Regions from separate parts of the Allobosea sp. 05T438 genome, predicted to be linked through region 4. Evidence: predicted binding sites of a transcription regulator. Region 4 holds the regulator's gene; each other region holds the start of a gene.
The links. Region 4 encodes HrcA, which represses chaperone genes, less so after heat shock. Its sites were predicted from a motif close to GTTAGCACTCNCNNNNNGNGAGTGCTAAC; they were not measured.
Positions count from the first base shown of each region.

Region 1 (3,956 bases), on a different contig from region 4:
GCAGCATTTAATAGAATAATGCGGTTGCGGCATCCCTAGAGGGGGAGGTGCCATGGATATTCAAGCGTAGAGGGGTCGCAGTCGGCGCCGATTGTGGCCCTCTTCGAATGCAGATAACTTCTTATGTTCAATAATTTAGGAGCCGCGTGAGGCAGAGACATGCGTCGATGCAGAATCACATCCGAGGACGATGAGAGGCGTCGGATGAGCTTCGACCGCCAATGACCGAAGCGAAGTGCTTCGCCAGCTACAGCCAAGACGGACGATCGCGAAACACTTTGCTGTCGCGATTCAGACCATCGGCGGGCTCTGAATTCTCAGATCAGCGAGTGGGATCTAGGGCTATTTGAAGCCAGGACGCCGCCGCGACTTCGTATTGATCTGCGCTGCGAGCCCGGCCTGTTTAACATTGGCGTCCCTCGCCAAACGGAGTCCGCGCAGTTTATGCATGTTCTCCTCGCGCTGCTGGGTCATTTTCTCCGTTTCGGACATAATCCTGGCGTGAGAGAGCGCCCGCGTTTGGATCTTCAGGAACTGATTGTCGGCGGTTAAGCGCTGCTTTGAAAGTTCGAACACTATGATTTCCATTCGCAGTTAGGTTGAAAACAAAAAGGCCGAGCAAGTGCCCGGCCTTTCGAGTGGCTATAGTCGCTGGTGCCAGTACATCCGTGGTCAACGGCGACGATTGCCAAATCACGCAGTCTGGAGCTGTTCCGCGGCCATCTTGCCGGACCGGTTGTCGCGAGCGACTTCGTATCCAAGCTTCTGGCCTTCCTGCAGGTCCCGCATCCCAGCTCGTTCGACGGCGGAGATGTGCACGAACACATCCTGGCCGCCGTCATCCGGCTGGATGAAGCCGAAACCCTTGGTGGAATTGAACCATTTCACTGTGCCGGTGGTCATGAGAAACCCTCCTTTTGGCAAGACCTGTCGCTCGCCGACAGAATGTTCGACGAGTTCAGAACGATTTCGAAAGGGGGGAGTTTATCAGAGCCGCGCCAAAGCGCGAAAATAACAACGGCCGTCCAAGCAATCTCGATAAAGACACAAATAACTCAGGTCACCGATTGCGTCAAGATAATTATCATAAATACGATTTTTATCTTTGTGCTCATGATTTCAACTACCTGCTCGCGGAACATTTTTAGCGAGAATTCTGTCAATTCTCTGCCATATCCGGCCGGAATCGGCGGGCCCTTGAAAGTGGACGACGCTGTCTGGCTGCCCGGAAGCCAGGGGTAATCCAACGGCTAACACCCGGCCCACAACGCTCAGTGGGCCGGGGCGAAGTCGTGTCCCCGCTCGATGAATAACCCGGCCCGCTCGCGCCGGGCCGGGCGCGTCGTCAGGCCCTGCCCCGTGAGCCTTCCCTTCGGCTTCCCATGAACGCAGCCACGTCGGGCGCGAGAAGGTCGTGCCTTTCCGCCCATGAGGCGAATAAGCCCCGCGCCGTTTCCGGTTCGATCTCGCCGCGGATCGCCGCCAGGCAGGCTTTCAAAGCAAAGCCATGGACCGGATCGCGCCTGCTCACCGGCCAGTCGGCCAGGAACATGTAGGCCTCCATCGCCGACGCAATCGCCGCCGGGTGCCCGAGACCGGTCAGGATAACAACCGGTCTCTTAAAGTCGTCAGATGTCATCATGCAGTCCTCCCGGGGCGGGGAGCGAGTGCCAACGTTGCCATAGCCATATCCTCCTGGAAGTAACATGGATCCGGTTTGGTTGATCGCCGCGTCGAGCGCGCTGTCACTGTCGGCGGCTGCCATGATTTTGGGATGCGCTCGCCCCGGATCAAGCCCGCCGCAGCATCGACGTTACTGGAGTCGGAATTCGCCGCTCACCGCGCTGAGGTCGGCCGGGCCGATCAGGTCCTTATGAGCGACGGTGATGCGGAAGAGTTTGCCCTCGAGCTTGGCCTGCCAGAAGGCAAGGAACTTGTTCAGTTCGGGAAAGCGCGGGGCGAGGTCGTAGTCCTGCCAGATGTATTCCTGCAGGATCGAAGGGTGGTCGGGCAAGCGGTAGAGGATCCCGGCGGTGGTCAATCCGTAGCCGGCGATCTGGCGGGCGAAGTCCGTCGAAGCCATTCCTTTCAGCTCCCTGGTTTCACTGCGCCGATGGCAGCGCGTTTCCAACGTCTTGGCAAGCTGAAAGGTTGCGTTTGCGCCGCCTTTTCAGCCTGTTAGCACTCAGTCAAAAAAAGTGCTGCCGGCCTCTTGAAGGCAAAAATCGGGCAACCCAAATCATCGCGCGGGCACGGCGCCTCAGGGGCGCGCGGAACCTCGCCGCGAGACCCGCACAGGGCCGGCCCGCTTTGACATGTGACCGACATGGAAATTGGAGGAACTCATGAAGTTTCGGCCACTGCATGACCGCGTCGTCGTGAAGCGCATCGACGCCGAGGAGAAGACCAGGGGCGGGATCATCATTCCCGACACTGCCAAGGAAAAGCCGCAGGAGGGCGAGGTCGTCGCTGTCGGCGCCGGCGCGCGCGACGAGACCGGCAAGCTCGTGCCGCTCGACGTCAAGGTTGGCGACCGCGTGCTCTTTGGCAAATGGAGCGGCACCGAGGTCAAGATCGATGGCCAGGATCTCCTGATCATGAAGGAGTCCGACATCATGGGCGTCGTCGAGACGGCTGCTGCCCTCAAGAAGGCCGCCTGACGGGGCCTTCATCCCATCTCATCAACCTGAAACCTCAAGTCTGAAGGAGTGAGGAATCATGGCTGCGAAGGACGTGAAGTTTTCGCAGGACGCGCGCGAGCGGATGCTGCGCGGCGTCGACACGTTGGCCAATGCCGTGAAGGTCACGCTGGGTCCGAAGGGCCGCAACGTCGTGATCGAGAAGTCGTTCGGCGCCCCGCGCATCACCAAGGACGGCGTCACCGTCGCAAAGGAGATCGAGCTTTCCGACAAGTTCGAGAACATGGGCGCCCATATGGTCCGCGAGGTGGCGTCGAAGCAGAACGACGCGGCCGGTGACGGCACCACGACCGCCACGGTCCTGGCCCAGGCGATCGTCCGCGAGGGGGCCAAGGCGGTGGCCGCCGGCATCAATCCGATGGATTTGAAGCGCGGCATCGATCTCGCCGTGGAGGCGGTGACGAAGTCGCTCGGCGAGCATTCCAAGACCATCACCGGCTCGGAGGAGGTCGCGCAGGTCGGCACCATCTCCGCCAATGGCGACCGAACGATCGGCGAGATGATCGCCGAGGCGATGAAGAAGGTGGGCAACGAGGGTGTCATCACCGTCGAGGAAGCCAAGACCGCCGAAACCGAACTCGACGTTGTCGAAGGCATGCAGTTCGATCGCGGCTATCTTTCGCCCTATTTCGTGACCAACACCGAGAAGATGGTCGCGGAGCTGGAAGACCCGTACATCCTGATCCACGAGAAGAAGCTCTCGGGTCTCCAGACGATGCTGCCGCTGCTGGAAGCGGTGGTGCAGACCGGCAAGCCCCTGCTGATCGTGGCGGAGGACGTCGAGGGCGAGGCTCTCGCCACTCTCGTCGTCAACAAGCTTCGTGGCGGCCTCAAGATCGCAGCCGTCAAGGCTCCGGGCTTCGGCGATCGCCGCAAGGCCATGCTGGAGGATATAGCGATCCTGACCGGCGGCACCGCCATCAGCGAGGATCTCGGTATCAAGCTGGAGAATGTTACGCTCGACATGCTCGGCCGTGCCAAGAAGGTCCGGATCGAGAAGGAGAACACCACCATCGTCGACGGCGCCGGCAAGAAGGCGGAGATCGACGCCCGGGTCGCCCAGATCAAGGCGCAGATCGAGGAGACCACCTCGGACTACGACCGTGAGAAGCTCCAGGAGCGTCTGGCCAAGCTCGCCGGCGGCGTCGCGGTCATCCGCGTCGGCGGCGCGACCGAGGTCGAGGTCAAGGAGAAGAAGGATCGCGTCGATGATGCCCTGAACGCGACCCGCGCCGCGGTGGAAGAAGGCATCCTGCC
Region 1 is NZ_JBFTKQ010000042.1:3,359-7,314, reverse strand. Features, by position in the region: gene AC1DIN_RS29710 (hypothetical protein) at 343-576, opposite strand; gene AC1DIN_RS29705 (cold-shock protein) at 694-903, opposite strand; gene AC1DIN_RS29700 (DUF982 domain-containing protein) at 1,346-1,639, opposite strand; gene AC1DIN_RS29695 (usg protein) at 1,814-2,083, opposite strand; gene groES (co-chaperone GroES) at 2,346-2,660, shown strand; gene groL (chaperonin GroEL) at 2,719-3,956, shown strand, end outside.
Region 1: the regulator HrcA is predicted to act here: its motif matches at 2,178-2,206, upstream of groES (co-chaperone GroES).

Region 2 (3,956 bases), on a different contig from region 4:
GTTGTCTTAGGCAGTGGGCTCTAAATCCCGGCGCCAGCCTGGAGTTCGTCGTCCAACTGGCCGTAGACGCCACGCCAGTAAAGCAGCGCACCCTCGTCCTGGGCGTGCCTGATCGCCTTGATCCGGCCGATCAGGATGGTGTGCGAATGGCGCTCGAGCGCCTCTTCCGTCTCGCAATCGAGGACGGCGAGCGCGCCGTCGAGCGTGGGCGCGCCGGTGACGAGGCGGCCCCACCGGCCGTCCTCGAAGCGAGCTTCTCCCTTGAAGCCGCCGCGTCCCGCGAAGCGATCCGCAACGGACCGGTGGCGCGCCGCGAGGACGTTTATGGCGAAATGGCGGGAGGCCTCGATGGTCGGCCAGGCCGAAGCGCTCTTGTTCACGCAGACGATGACGGTCGGCGGCTCCGCGGACAGCGCGGTGAGCGAGGTTGCTGTCAGGCCCGCGCGCGTGCCGTCATGGGAGGCGGTCACGATACTCACCGCACCGGCCACGTTTCGCATTACCGTCTTGAAGGCATCGGCCTCGATGTCATTGGCCGCGAGTGGAGCCACCTGCCGGTTCATGCGATCACCCATACGAACGCTGCGGCGGGTCGGCCGCAAAACCGTACTAGGGCAGGTTTCTAAATTTGTCTATCGACTGAGTAGACAATATCAGGCTGCGCTCGCGTCGCCCGGCTGCTCGCCGCGAGAACGGCGCACGAGGTCTGCTATGGTCGTGTTGTCGACGACGCTCGCCATCGCGTCCCGAACCTGGCTCATCACGGAGCGCACCGGGCAGACGTCGATGTCGCCGCAATCGCTGCAGGCTCTGAAGGAGGAGCGGCTGGCGCAGGAAAGCGGCGCGATTGGCCCTTCCAGAGCGCGAACCACGGCGCCGACCATGATTGCTCGTGCCGGCTTGGCCAGAGCATAGCCGCCGCCCGGACCCTTCTTGCTGCGCAGCATGCCGGCATTGCGCAGGTCGAGCAGGATCGCGTCGAGGAACTTCTTCGGGATGTTGTTCTTCTGCGCGATATCGGCGACCTGAGTCGTCTCACCGGCTTCCAGCTTGGCAAGATGCACCATGGCCTTGAGGCCGTATTTGCCCTTGTTGGTCAGCATAGGCAGCCCCGCCCAGAGAGAAGTATATTCTATCTATCAACATTGCGGCTACGCGCAAGATCGCGTTCTTCGAGCGGAAAACGAAGAAGATTTATTCTGTCGCTTTCTCATGGGCTGGGCCCGCCGCGATCATGTGCGACGGTCAGCCTTCGCTTGCGCCAGTGGGTGAACAACTCCGTTTTGGCGTGCATGGCGTGCGTTCTGGGCTGAAAGTAGGGTCGTGCCCGCACGACATGCCGACCGGTTGCCGGAGCATCGCCGGCATTCCGTCCGCCGAGACCGAAGCGTTGCAACGACATCGATGAACCCTTCAGAGTTCCGGAAACTCCACGGGCCTGACCGGCACGGCGAAGGAGCCCCCGGGCTTGTGTTGCCACGCTTCACCGGCGTGGTTTGCTGCCGGTGTCGCGCAAGAATTTCCCTCTGTGGATACTGCGACGTTTCAAGCCTTTCGAGTTGGATTGCGGCAAGATAAAAATCTACTGAATTAATGGTCTAATATTGACCTCGCTCAGAGATCGGCCGCAACAATGAGCTGTTGGCACTCTCGAAAGGGGAGTGCCAAGAGGCTTCACGCTTGCCCATGGAGATCGCAATGGCATTTCGGCCGCTTCACGACCGTGTCGTGATCCGCCGCCTAGACGGCGAGGAGAAGACGAAGGGCGGTATCATCATTCCCGATACCGCGAAGGAAAAGCCTCAGGAGGGCGAGGTCGTGGCCGTCGGTCCTAGTGCCCGCGATGAGAGCGGCAAGCTCGTGCCGCTCGACGTCAAGAAGGGCGATCGTGTCCTGTTCGGCAAGTGGTCTGGCACCGAAGTCAAGATCGACGGCCGGGACCTCCTGATCGCCAAGGAATCCGACATCCTGGGCGTCATCGGCTGACGCTGCGCAATTCAGTTCCAAGGAGAGCAGCATGGCTGCCAAAGATGTGAAGTTTTCCGCCGATGCGCGCGAGCGCCTCCTGCGCGGTGTCGATATCCTCGCCAATGCGGTCAAGGTCACGCTGGGTCCGAAGGGCCGCAACGTCGTGATCGAGAAGTCTTTCGGCGCGCCCCGCATTACCAAGGATGGTGTGAGCGTCGCCAAGGAGATCGAGCTCGCCGACAGGTTCGAGAATCTCGGCGCGCAGCTGCTGCGCGAAGTCGCTTCGAAGACGAACGATCTGGCCGGCGACGGCACCACCACCGCGACCGTGCTTGCCCAATCGATCGTCCGCGAGGGTTCAAAGGCCGTGGCCGCCGGCTTCAACCCGCAGGATCTGAAGCGCGGCATCGACCTTGCCGTGATCGAAGCGGTCAAGGATCTGGAGAAGCGCGCCACCAAGGTCGGCAAAGCCGATGAGATCGCGCAGGTCGGCACGATCTCGGCCAATGGCGACGCCTCGATTGGCGCAATCATTTCCGAAGCTGTGCAGCGTGTCGGCAAGGAGGGCGTGATCACGGTCGAGGAGGCGAAGAGCCTCGAGACGGAGCTCGATGTCGTCGAGGGGTTGCAGTTCGACCGCGGCTATCTCTCGCCCTATTTCGTGACCAATGCCGAGAAGCTGCTCGTCGAGTTCGACGACCCCTACATCCTCATCCATGAGAAGAAGCTGTCCTCGTTGCAGTCTCTGCTGCCGATCCTCGAGGCGGTGGTGCAGACCGGCAAGCCGCTGCTGATCATCGCCGAGGACATCGAGGGCGAGGCGCTGGCCACGCTCGTCGTCAACAAGCTGCGCGGAGGTCTCAAGGTCGCGGCCGTGAAGGCGCCCGGCTTCGGCGATCGCCGCAAGGCGCTGCTGGAGGATATCGCCATCCTGACGGCTGGCGAGACGATTTCGGAAGATCTCGGCATCAAGCTGGAAAACGTGACGATCGCCCAGCTCGGCCGCGCCAAGAAGGTCCGGATCGACAAGGAAAACACAACCGTCGTCGACGGTGCCGGCAAGAAGAAGGCGATCGAGGCGCGTGTCGCGCAGATCAAGGCGCAGATCGAGGAGACGACCTCCGATTACGATCGCGAGAAGCTGCAGGAGCGGCTGGCCAAGCTTGCTGGCGGCGTTGCTGTGATCCGCGTCGGCGGTGCGACCGAGATCGACGTCAAGGAGAAGAAGGATCGCGTCGACGACGCGCTCAACGCCACCCGCGCGGCCGTCGCCGAGGGAATCGTTCCGGGCGGCGGCGTAGCTCTCCTGCGCGCGAAGGCCGCCGTCGCCAAGCTGAAGAGCGATAACGACGATGTCACCGCGGGCATCCAGATCGTCCTGAAGGCTCTGGAGGCGCCGATCCGCCAGATCGTCGAGAACGCCGGCGTCGAGGGCGCCGTCGTCGTCGGCAAGCTGCTGGAAGCGAAGTCGCCGACCTATGGCTACAACGCCCAGACCGAAGAATATGTCGATCTGATCGAGGCCGGCATCGTCGACCCGGTCAAGGTGGTCCGCACGGCCCTGCAGGACGCAGCTTCCGTCGCAGGTCTGCTCGTCACCACCGAGGCCCTGATCACCGAGGCGCCCAAGGACAAGGTGCCCGCGCCGGGGCTGCCGCCGGGAGGCGGGCTCGACTTCTGAAGTCAGCCTCGGACTTCAGTCAGGCCTTGATCGGGTGACGCGCGGCCCCCGTCGCGCGTCAACTTCGCTGGCTTCGTGCCGGTCGCTTTTCAGTGATGAAGCCCGCCGCGAAGTCGCGCGAGCGGCCAGTTTTCGCGAGTGCTGCATGGTTCGCAAATCGGTCGATATCGCTGTCCTGGGCCTGGGCGCCATGGGCTCCGCTGCCCTGTTCCAGCTGGCAACCCGAGGAGCGGATGTCCTCGGGATCGATCAGTTCAGCCCGCCTCATCAATTGGGTTCGAGCCACGGCGAAACGCGGATCACGCGC
Region 2 is NZ_JBFTKQ010000001.1:719,685-723,640, reverse strand. Features, by position in the region: gene AC1DIN_RS03560 (flavin reductase family protein) at 21-575, opposite strand; gene AC1DIN_RS03555 (RrF2 family transcriptional regulator) at 654-1,103, opposite strand; gene groES (co-chaperone GroES) at 1,699-1,986, shown strand; gene groL (chaperonin GroEL) at 2,018-3,649, shown strand; gene solA (N-methyl-L-tryptophan oxidase) at 3,684-3,956, shown strand, end outside.
Region 2: the regulator HrcA is predicted to act here: its motif matches at 1,641-1,669, upstream of groES (co-chaperone GroES).

Region 3 (3,956 bases), on a different contig from region 4:
AGGCGCTCGCCTTCGGCCTTGCCGGCATGCTGGTCATGGTTTGGCCGCGGCTGCAGGGGCATGTCAGCGGCGCCAGCCTCGGCGTCGCCGCCGCACTGTTCTCAGCGGTCAGCTACGCCTTCAACCTGATCCTGCTGCGACGCATCGCGGTCAGAGAGCATCCCACCGTAATCGTCGCCTTCCAGAATGTCGGGCCGGCGCTGTGCCTAGCCGTCCCGGCGGCCCTCGCCTTCGTGCCGATGACGCTGGCGGATCTGGCGATCTATCTCTTCGCGGGAGCGCTTGGCGTCGCGGGTCATCTCACGCTCACCTCGGCCTATGCCAAGGCGGCCGCGTCCCGGCTGGCGGCGATCGAGTACACCGCTCTGATCTGGGCCAGCCTGCTCGGCTTCTTTCTCTTCGGCGAGGTGCCGCTCTATACGACCTATCTCGGTGCGCTGCTGATCGTAGCCGGCGCCGGCGCGGTCAGCCGGCGCTAGGCTTGGCGGGAAACACCAGGCAGGTTTCGGTGCCGTGCGCGAGCAGCTTGCCACGTTCGTCGCGCAGATTGCCTTCCGTCGTGATGACGGAGCCGCCGCGATGGATCAGCTTGCCTTCGCAGCGCACCGTGCCCGAGTCCGGCATGACCGGTCGGACATAGTTCAGCTTCATCTCGAGCGTGGTGTAGCCCTCGCCCGGCTTGAGCGTGGAATGGGCGGCGCAGGCCATGGCGGAGTCGAGGATCGTGGCGGTCCAGCCGCCATGGATCGTGCCGAGCGGATTGAAGAAGCGGGGTGACGGGCGCCCGACGAAGACGACGCGCCCTTCATCCGCCTCCACCAGATCGAAATCCATGGTCCCGGCGAAAGGCGGAGCCGGGTGAGCGCCGTCGATGATGCCCCGCAGAAAGCTCAAGCCGTCGCCCGCGACCAGCACCTCGCGGGACACCACTCCAAATGTCCGATCCATGGCGCCCTCTCAAATCGTGTATCTGCACGTTAGATAGAAGGCAGCTGGCTCGTCAACGGGGTTGATTGGACACCGGGTTCACAGAACGTCCCGCGCCGCGCGGCGCAGCGCCCTCAGCCCGTCGCGGGTCTCGCGCCAGCGCTCCTCGCCGAAGCCGCCTTCGATCTTGTCCTGCGCTGCCCGCCAGTACGGAATGGCCGCCTCGATCGCAGCCCTGCCCTTCTGCGTCACCGCATAGACCGCGGCTCGGCCCCGGCACTCGACCGGCTCGACCATGCCCTCAGCAGCGAGAAGCTGGAGATTGCGGGTCAGCGAAGTTCGCTCCAGCGCGAAACGCTCGGCCAGCTCCGTGATCGACTTCCATTGCCCGGTGCTCAGCGCCGAGAGCAGAACGAACTGGGTGATCTTGAGGCCGCTCGGCCGCATCGCCTCGTCATAGGCACGGGTGACGGCCCGGGCCGTCATCCGGACATGTAGCGCCACGCAGGAACGCGCGATGTCGTCGAGGCGCGGATCGGGCGCGGGCGGGGGCGCGAGTGTCGTCATTCAGCCATCTTAGCGTGTTCTAGCGCGTGCGGCAGCCGAAAGGCGAAAGGCTGCGATGCCGCACCCGGCGGTGTTCACTTTGTTGTCGCAGGCTTCCTTGACTCTCCGGGACCCCGAGCCTATCTCCCCGCCATCTGTTAGCACTCTCCTTCGTTGACTGCTAACAGCCTCCCCCGGGAGCCATTCAGCGGCGCCCGAACCGAATAAGACCGAGAGGAAGACAGAACCATGAAGTTCCGTCCTTTGCATGACCGCGTCGTGGTCCGCCGCCTGGATGGCGAAGAGAAGACCAAGGGTGGCATCATCATTCCCGAGACCGCCAAGGAAAAGCCCCAGGAGGGCGAGGTCATCGCCGTCGGTCCCGGCGCGCGTGACGAAGCCGGCAAGCTCGTTGCCCTCGATGTCAAGAAGGGCGACCGCGTCCTGTTCGGCAAGTGGTCGGGCACCGAAGTCAAGATCGATGGCCAGGATCTCCTGATCATGAAGGAATCCGACATCATGGGCGTCGTCGGCTGATAGCCGCCTGACCGCTCTCTTCCGTTTCCATTTCAAGGAGTAGCTCTCATGGCTGCCAAAGACGTCAAGTTCTCCTCCGACGCCCGCGACAAGATGCTGCGCGGCGTGGACATCCTCGCCAACGCCGTGAAGGTCACGCTCGGTCCGAAGGGCCGCAACGTCGTGATCGAGAAGTCGTTCGGCGCTCCGCGCATCACCAAGGACGGCGTCACCGTCGCCAAGGAGATCGAGCTCGCCGACAAGTTCGAGAACATGGGCGCCCAGATGGTTCGCGAAGTCGCGTCCCGTCAGAACGACCATGCCGGCGACGGCACCACGACCGCGACGGTCCTGGCCCAGGCGATCGTCCGCGAGGGCGCCAAGTCGGTTGCGGCCGGCATGAACCCGATGGACCTGAAGCGCGGCATCGACCTGGCCGTCGAGGCCATCGTCGCCGACCTCAAGAAGAACTCGAAGAAGGTCACCTCGAACGCGGAAGTCGCGCAGGTCGGCACGATCTCGGCGAACGGCGACGAGTCGGTCGGCAAGATGATCTCGACCGCCATGCAGAAGGTCGGCAACGAGGGCGTCATCACCGTCGAGGAAGCCAAGACCGCCGAGACCGAGCTCGACGTCGTCGAGGGCATGCAGTTCGACCGTGGCTATCTCTCGCCGTACTTCATCACCAACTCCGAGAAGATGATCGCGGAGCTGGACGACCCCTACGTCCTGATCTTCGAGAAGAAGCTCTCCTCGCTGCAGGCGATGCTGCCGATCCTCGAGGCCGTCGTTCAGACCKGCAAGCCGCTGCTCATCATCGCCGAGGACGTCGAGGGCGAGGCTCTCGCCACGCTCGTCGTCAACAAGCTCCGTGGCGGCCTCAAGGTCGCGGCCGTCAAGGCTCCGGGCTTCGGTGACCGCCGCAAGGCCATGCTCGAGGACATCTCGATCCTGACCGCCGGCCAGATGATCTCGGAAGACCTCGGCATCAAGCTCGAGACCGTGACGCTCAACATGCTCGGCCGCGCCAAGAAGGTGCGCATCGAGAAGGAGAACACCACGATCATCGACGGCGCCGGCAAGAAGAAGGACATCGAGGCCCGCGTCGGTCAGATCAAGGCCCAGATCGAGGAGACCACCTCGGACTACGACCGCGAGAAGCTCCAGGAGCGCCTGGCCAAGCTCGCCGGCGGCGTCGCGGTGATCCGCGTCGGCGGCGCGACCGAGGTCGAGGTCAAGGAGAAGAAGGACCGCGTTGACGATGCCCTGAACGCCACCCGCGCCGCGGTGGAAGAAGGCATCCTGCCGGGCGGCGGCGTCGCCCTGCTGCGCGCTCTGAACTCGGTCAAGTCGATCAAGACCCAGAACGACGACCAGAAGACCGGTGTCGAGATCGTCCGCAAGGCGATCGCCGCTCCGGCCCGCCAGATCGTCGACAACGCCGGCGATGACGGCGCGGTCGTGATCGGCAAGCTGCTCGAGTCGAAGGACTACGCCTGGGGCTACAACGCCCAGACCGGCGAGTACGGCGATCTGGTCAAGGCCGGCATCATCGACCCGACCAAGGTCGTGCGCACGGCGATCCAGGACGCGGCTTCGATCGCGGGCCTGCTGATCACCACCGAGGCGATGATCGCCGAGCTGCCGAAGAAGGACTCGCCGATGCCCCCGATGGGCGGCGGCGGCATGGGCGGCATGGACTTCTGAGGAAGTCCGGACGCCCAAAGCGTCTGAATGCCGAAACCGGGCAGGCCCGGTTTCGGGGGCGGCATGGACTTCTGATCCAGCCTCCCAAGGCAATCATGGAAGGCCCGGCGCAAGCCGGGCCTTTCTTCGTTTCACGGCACTGTCATCCCCCCGCCATCCAGCCGTCGCCCCCCGCATGCATCCAGGACCGCTCAACGCATTCGTCGTATCCTGGGAAGCATCATGCCGACACGCCGCTCAGTCCTCGCCGGCCTTGCCGC
Region 3 is NZ_JBFTKQ010000002.1:427,349-431,304, forward strand. Features, by position in the region: gene AC1DIN_RS05875 (DMT family transporter) at 1-479, shown strand, start outside; gene AC1DIN_RS05880 (PaaI family thioesterase) at 466-948, opposite strand; gene AC1DIN_RS05885 (MarR family winged helix-turn-helix transcriptional regulator) at 1,027-1,494, opposite strand; gene groES (co-chaperone GroES) at 1,723-2,010, shown strand; gene groL (chaperonin GroEL) at 2,059-3,696, shown strand; gene phnD (phosphate/phosphite/phosphonate ABC transporter substrate-binding protein) at 3,919-3,956, shown strand, end outside.
Region 3: the regulator HrcA is predicted to act here: its motif matches at 1,631-1,659, upstream of groES (co-chaperone GroES).

Region 4 (3,956 bases):
GGTCAGCGCGATCGTCTCGGAGCCCTCCCGCTTCAGATCCCGCGCCGTCTCGTTGCGCCGCTCCGGCCAGAGTGGCATCGGTTCGCCCCTGCGAAGCTGGAACCACGTCCGCGCGTCGACGATGCCGGTGGGCGCAATGCCATTGGCCTGCTGGAACGAGAAGACGGCCGTCATCGTCCGCAGCCCATAGTCGCCGTCGTCTCTTCCTGCCGGATAGCCCTGATCGTTCAGGAGCCCCTGAACGGCCTTGATCTGATCGACGGAATCGGGATTTGCGCCGGGGCGGAGCGGCAAGAATTCGAGGAGCCCTTGCCCCCCATCGATCGCGCCGAGCACCCCGCGCTGCTCATCCTCCAGCGCCTCCGTCGTGATCTGATCGTCCGGTACGCCGAGCTGCAAGATATTCGGCAAGAGGCCGCTGGCCGCAACCGGAGCGCGCTCGGTTGGCCAACGATAACCAAGCAGCCGGGATTTCGGATAGCTGGAGACCTTGACGCTGTCCCCCTGATTGCCGCCGAGCACGAACAGGTGCTCATCATCCTCGCGCAGGAAGAAGCCGACATGACCATAAGAGCTGTTCGCCTCGTTGCGAGAGAGGACGACGATGCAACCTTCGCGTGGCTCTTCGAGCTTCACGCCGAGGTTGAGATAGCTGCGGGCCATAAGCGAGCGGCTCGAGGCGTAGCCGGAAAGCACGAGGCAGGCGCCGGCGAAAGCCGCACACCACGCGTGCTCGTCGCTGCGGACCTGGCCGTGTCCCGACAGGCGGAACATCTCCAAAATCCGCGGTTCCGCTGCTGCGCCCTTGTATTCGGTGATGCCCCGGAGGGTATTCGCGATCAGCCACCACGGAGCCAACATGCGCACCTCACACAACTTATGGTTGCATGATCAATGCATATGCGCCTCCCCGACGCAATGCCGCAGCGGCAACTGCGTTAACGACAGAGGCCCGGCAGTGCACCGGCCACTGCCCGGCGCCTCGTTTCCGCAGCCCTGCAGAAGGCCGCGATCAGCCTTCGGCCTGAGCCTCGCCGCGGATATAGGGCTCGACAGGGCCCTTCAGCGTGATCGTCATCGGGCGGCCGAAGCGATCCTTGGCGTTGCCGGCCGCGACCTTCACCCAGCCTTCGGAGACGCAATATTCCTCGACATTGGTCTTCTCGACGCCCTTGAAACGGATGCCGATGTCGCGCGCCAGCACCTCGGCGTCGTAAAACGGGCTGTCCGGGTTGACGGAGAGGCGGTCGGGAAGCTGGTCTGACATGGGCCTTGGCTCTTGTGGATTCGGGGGCGCTTTCGCGCGGAGATAGCCTCATCCGCGACGGAAGCCAAATTCTTCAAGATGGAAACGCGTCGTCATTCCGGACGAGCGGCGAAACCGCGCCGATCCGGAAGCCGTCGCAGGGCTCCGGTTTTCTCCGATGGCTTGCGGGCCACGCCCGGAACAACGGCGTATTTCCTCAAACAGATGCTGCGCGTCAGCGTTCGCCGTCGAGCAGGCTGCCGACCACCTTGGCGGTGTAGTCGACCATCGGGACGATGCGGGCATAGTTCAGACGCGTCGGGCCGATGATGCCGACGACGCCGACGATGCGCTGCTCGGCATCGCGGAAGGGCGCCGCCACCATCGAGGAGCCCGACATCGAGAACAGCTTGTTCTCCGAGCCGATGAAGATGCGCACACCGTCGCCATCCTCCGCTCGCGACAGAAGATCGATCACGTCGGTCTGGGTCTCGAGATCGCCGAAGAGCAGGCGGATGCGCTCGAGGTCCTCCTGCGCCTTCAGGTCCTCGAGCAGGTTCGCCTGGCCGCGGACGATCAGGTGGCGGTCGCTGCTTGGGCCCGACGAAGTGGCGATGCCGTTCTCGACCAGCCGGGCGGTCAGCGCATCGAGCTCGCGCTCCATCTGGGTGCGCTGGGTCGCGATCTCGCCGCGCAATTCGGCGAGCGTCTTGCCGATGATGCGCGCGTTGAGGAAGTTCGCGGCCTCGCTCAGCGCCGAAGCCGGCAGGCCGGGCGGCAGCGCCAGCAGGCGGTTCTCGACCGTGCCGTCCTCCGCGACGAGCACGACCAGCGCACGGGCGGGATCGAGCCGGACGAACTCGATGTGCTTGAGCCTTGGATCAGCCTTGGTGGTGACGACGACGCCAGCGCCGCGCGACAGGCCGGAGAGCAGCGCCGAGGCTTCGGTCAGCGTCTGGTCGAGGCTGCGGTTCGTCGCGGCAGCCCTGATCTGCGCCTCGATGCGCTTGCGCTCGTCGGAGGTGAGGTTGCCGACCTCCATCATCGCATCGACGAAGAAGCGCAGGCCTCTTTCCGTGGGAAGGCGCCCCGCAGAGGTGTGCGGCGCGTAGATCAGCCCGGCCAGCTCCAGATCGGTCATGACGTTGCGCACCGTCGCCGGCGAGAGCGACATCGGCAACAGGCGCGCGATGTTGCGCGAGCCGACCGGCTCGCCGGTCGTCAGAAAGCCGTCGACGATCTGGCGGAATATCTCGCGCGAGCGCTGATCGGTCTCGACCAGGCTGCTTATCGTCTCGGGGCGGGGCGTGTGGGCGCTCATGAACCTTTACGGGCGAACCGTTCCTCTGTCCTATTGTCGTCACGCGATGCGCATGGATCAAGGGGTAGAAAGCCCCCCTGCCTTGCCGTACCGGGCGGGAGAGCCTAAAAGCCGCCACTTCTCCGCAAGACAGGATCATTTCATGCGACCCTCCAAACGCGCCGCCGACGAGATGCGCAAGGTCACGCTCGAACGCGGCGTGGTGCGCTATGCCGAGGGCTCCTGCATGGTGACGTTCGGCGAGACCAAGGTGCTCTGCGCCGCCACCGTCGAGGAAAAGGGCCCGCCGTGGCTGCGCGGCACCGGCAAGGGCTGGGTCACCGCCGAGTACTCGATGCTGCCGCGCGCCACGCATGAGCGCACGCGCCGCGAGGTTACCTCCGGCAAACCCTCCGGCCGCACGCAGGAGATCCAGCGACTGGTCGGGCGCTCGCTTCGCGCCGTCGTCGACCTGACCGCGATCGGCGAGCGCCAGATCGTCGTCGACTGCGACGTGCTGCAGGCCGATGGCGGCACCCGGACGGCGTCGATCACCGGCGCCTGGGTGGCGCTGCACGACGCGTTGAAATGGATGGAAGGCCGCGGGCTCCTCAAGGGCACCAACCCGCTGAAGGACCATGTCGCCGCCGTCTCCTGCGGCATCGTCGCCGGCCAGCCGGTGATCGACCTCGACTATGTCGAGGATTCCGGCGCGCAGACCGACGCGAATTTCGTCATCACCGGCACGGGCGGCCTCGTCGAGGTGCAGGGTACGGCGGAAGGCGCGCCGTTCTCGGAGGAGGAGCTGCTTTCGCTGCTCAAGCTCGCCAAGGGCGGCGTTTCCAAGCTGGTCGCCCTCCAGAAGGCGGCTGTGGCCTGACGATGAGCCAGCACCGCCTCCTCACCGGCAAGGTCGTGATCGCGACCCACAACCAGGGCAAGCTGCGCGAGATGCGACAGCTTCTGGCTCCCTACGGCATCGAGCTCGTCTCGGCCGGGGAGCTCGGCCTGCCCGAGCCGGTCGAGGACGGCACCATGTTCTCGGAGAATGCGGCGATCAAGGCGGTCGCCGCGACCAGGGCGAGCGGCCTGCCTGCGCTCTCCGACGACTCGGGCGTCTGCATCGACGCGCTCGACGGTGCACCCGGCCTGTTCTCTGCCAATTGGGCCGGTCCGGGCAAGGATTTCGCCCCCGCGATCGCGCGCGTGCAGATCGAACTGGCCAAGCGCGGCGCCGCCACGCCCGACAAGCGCGGGGCGCATTTCGTTTCGGCGCTGGTGATCGCCTGGCCGGACGGCCATCAGGAGCTGTTCGAGGGTCGCGTCTTCGGCACGATCACTCATGAGGTCCGTGGCGCGGGCGGCTTCGGCTACGACCCGATCTTCCTGCCTGACGGGCACGCGAAGACC
Region 4 is NZ_JBFTKQ010000007.1:199,562-203,517, forward strand. Features, by position in the region: gene AC1DIN_RS16530 (C40 family peptidase) at 1-861, opposite strand, end outside; gene AC1DIN_RS16535 (DUF3297 family protein) at 1,013-1,267, opposite strand; gene hrcA (heat-inducible transcriptional repressor HrcA) at 1,482-2,567, opposite strand; gene rph (ribonuclease PH) at 2,710-3,426, shown strand; gene rdgB (RdgB/HAM1 family non-canonical purine NTP pyrophosphatase) at 3,429-3,956, shown strand, end outside.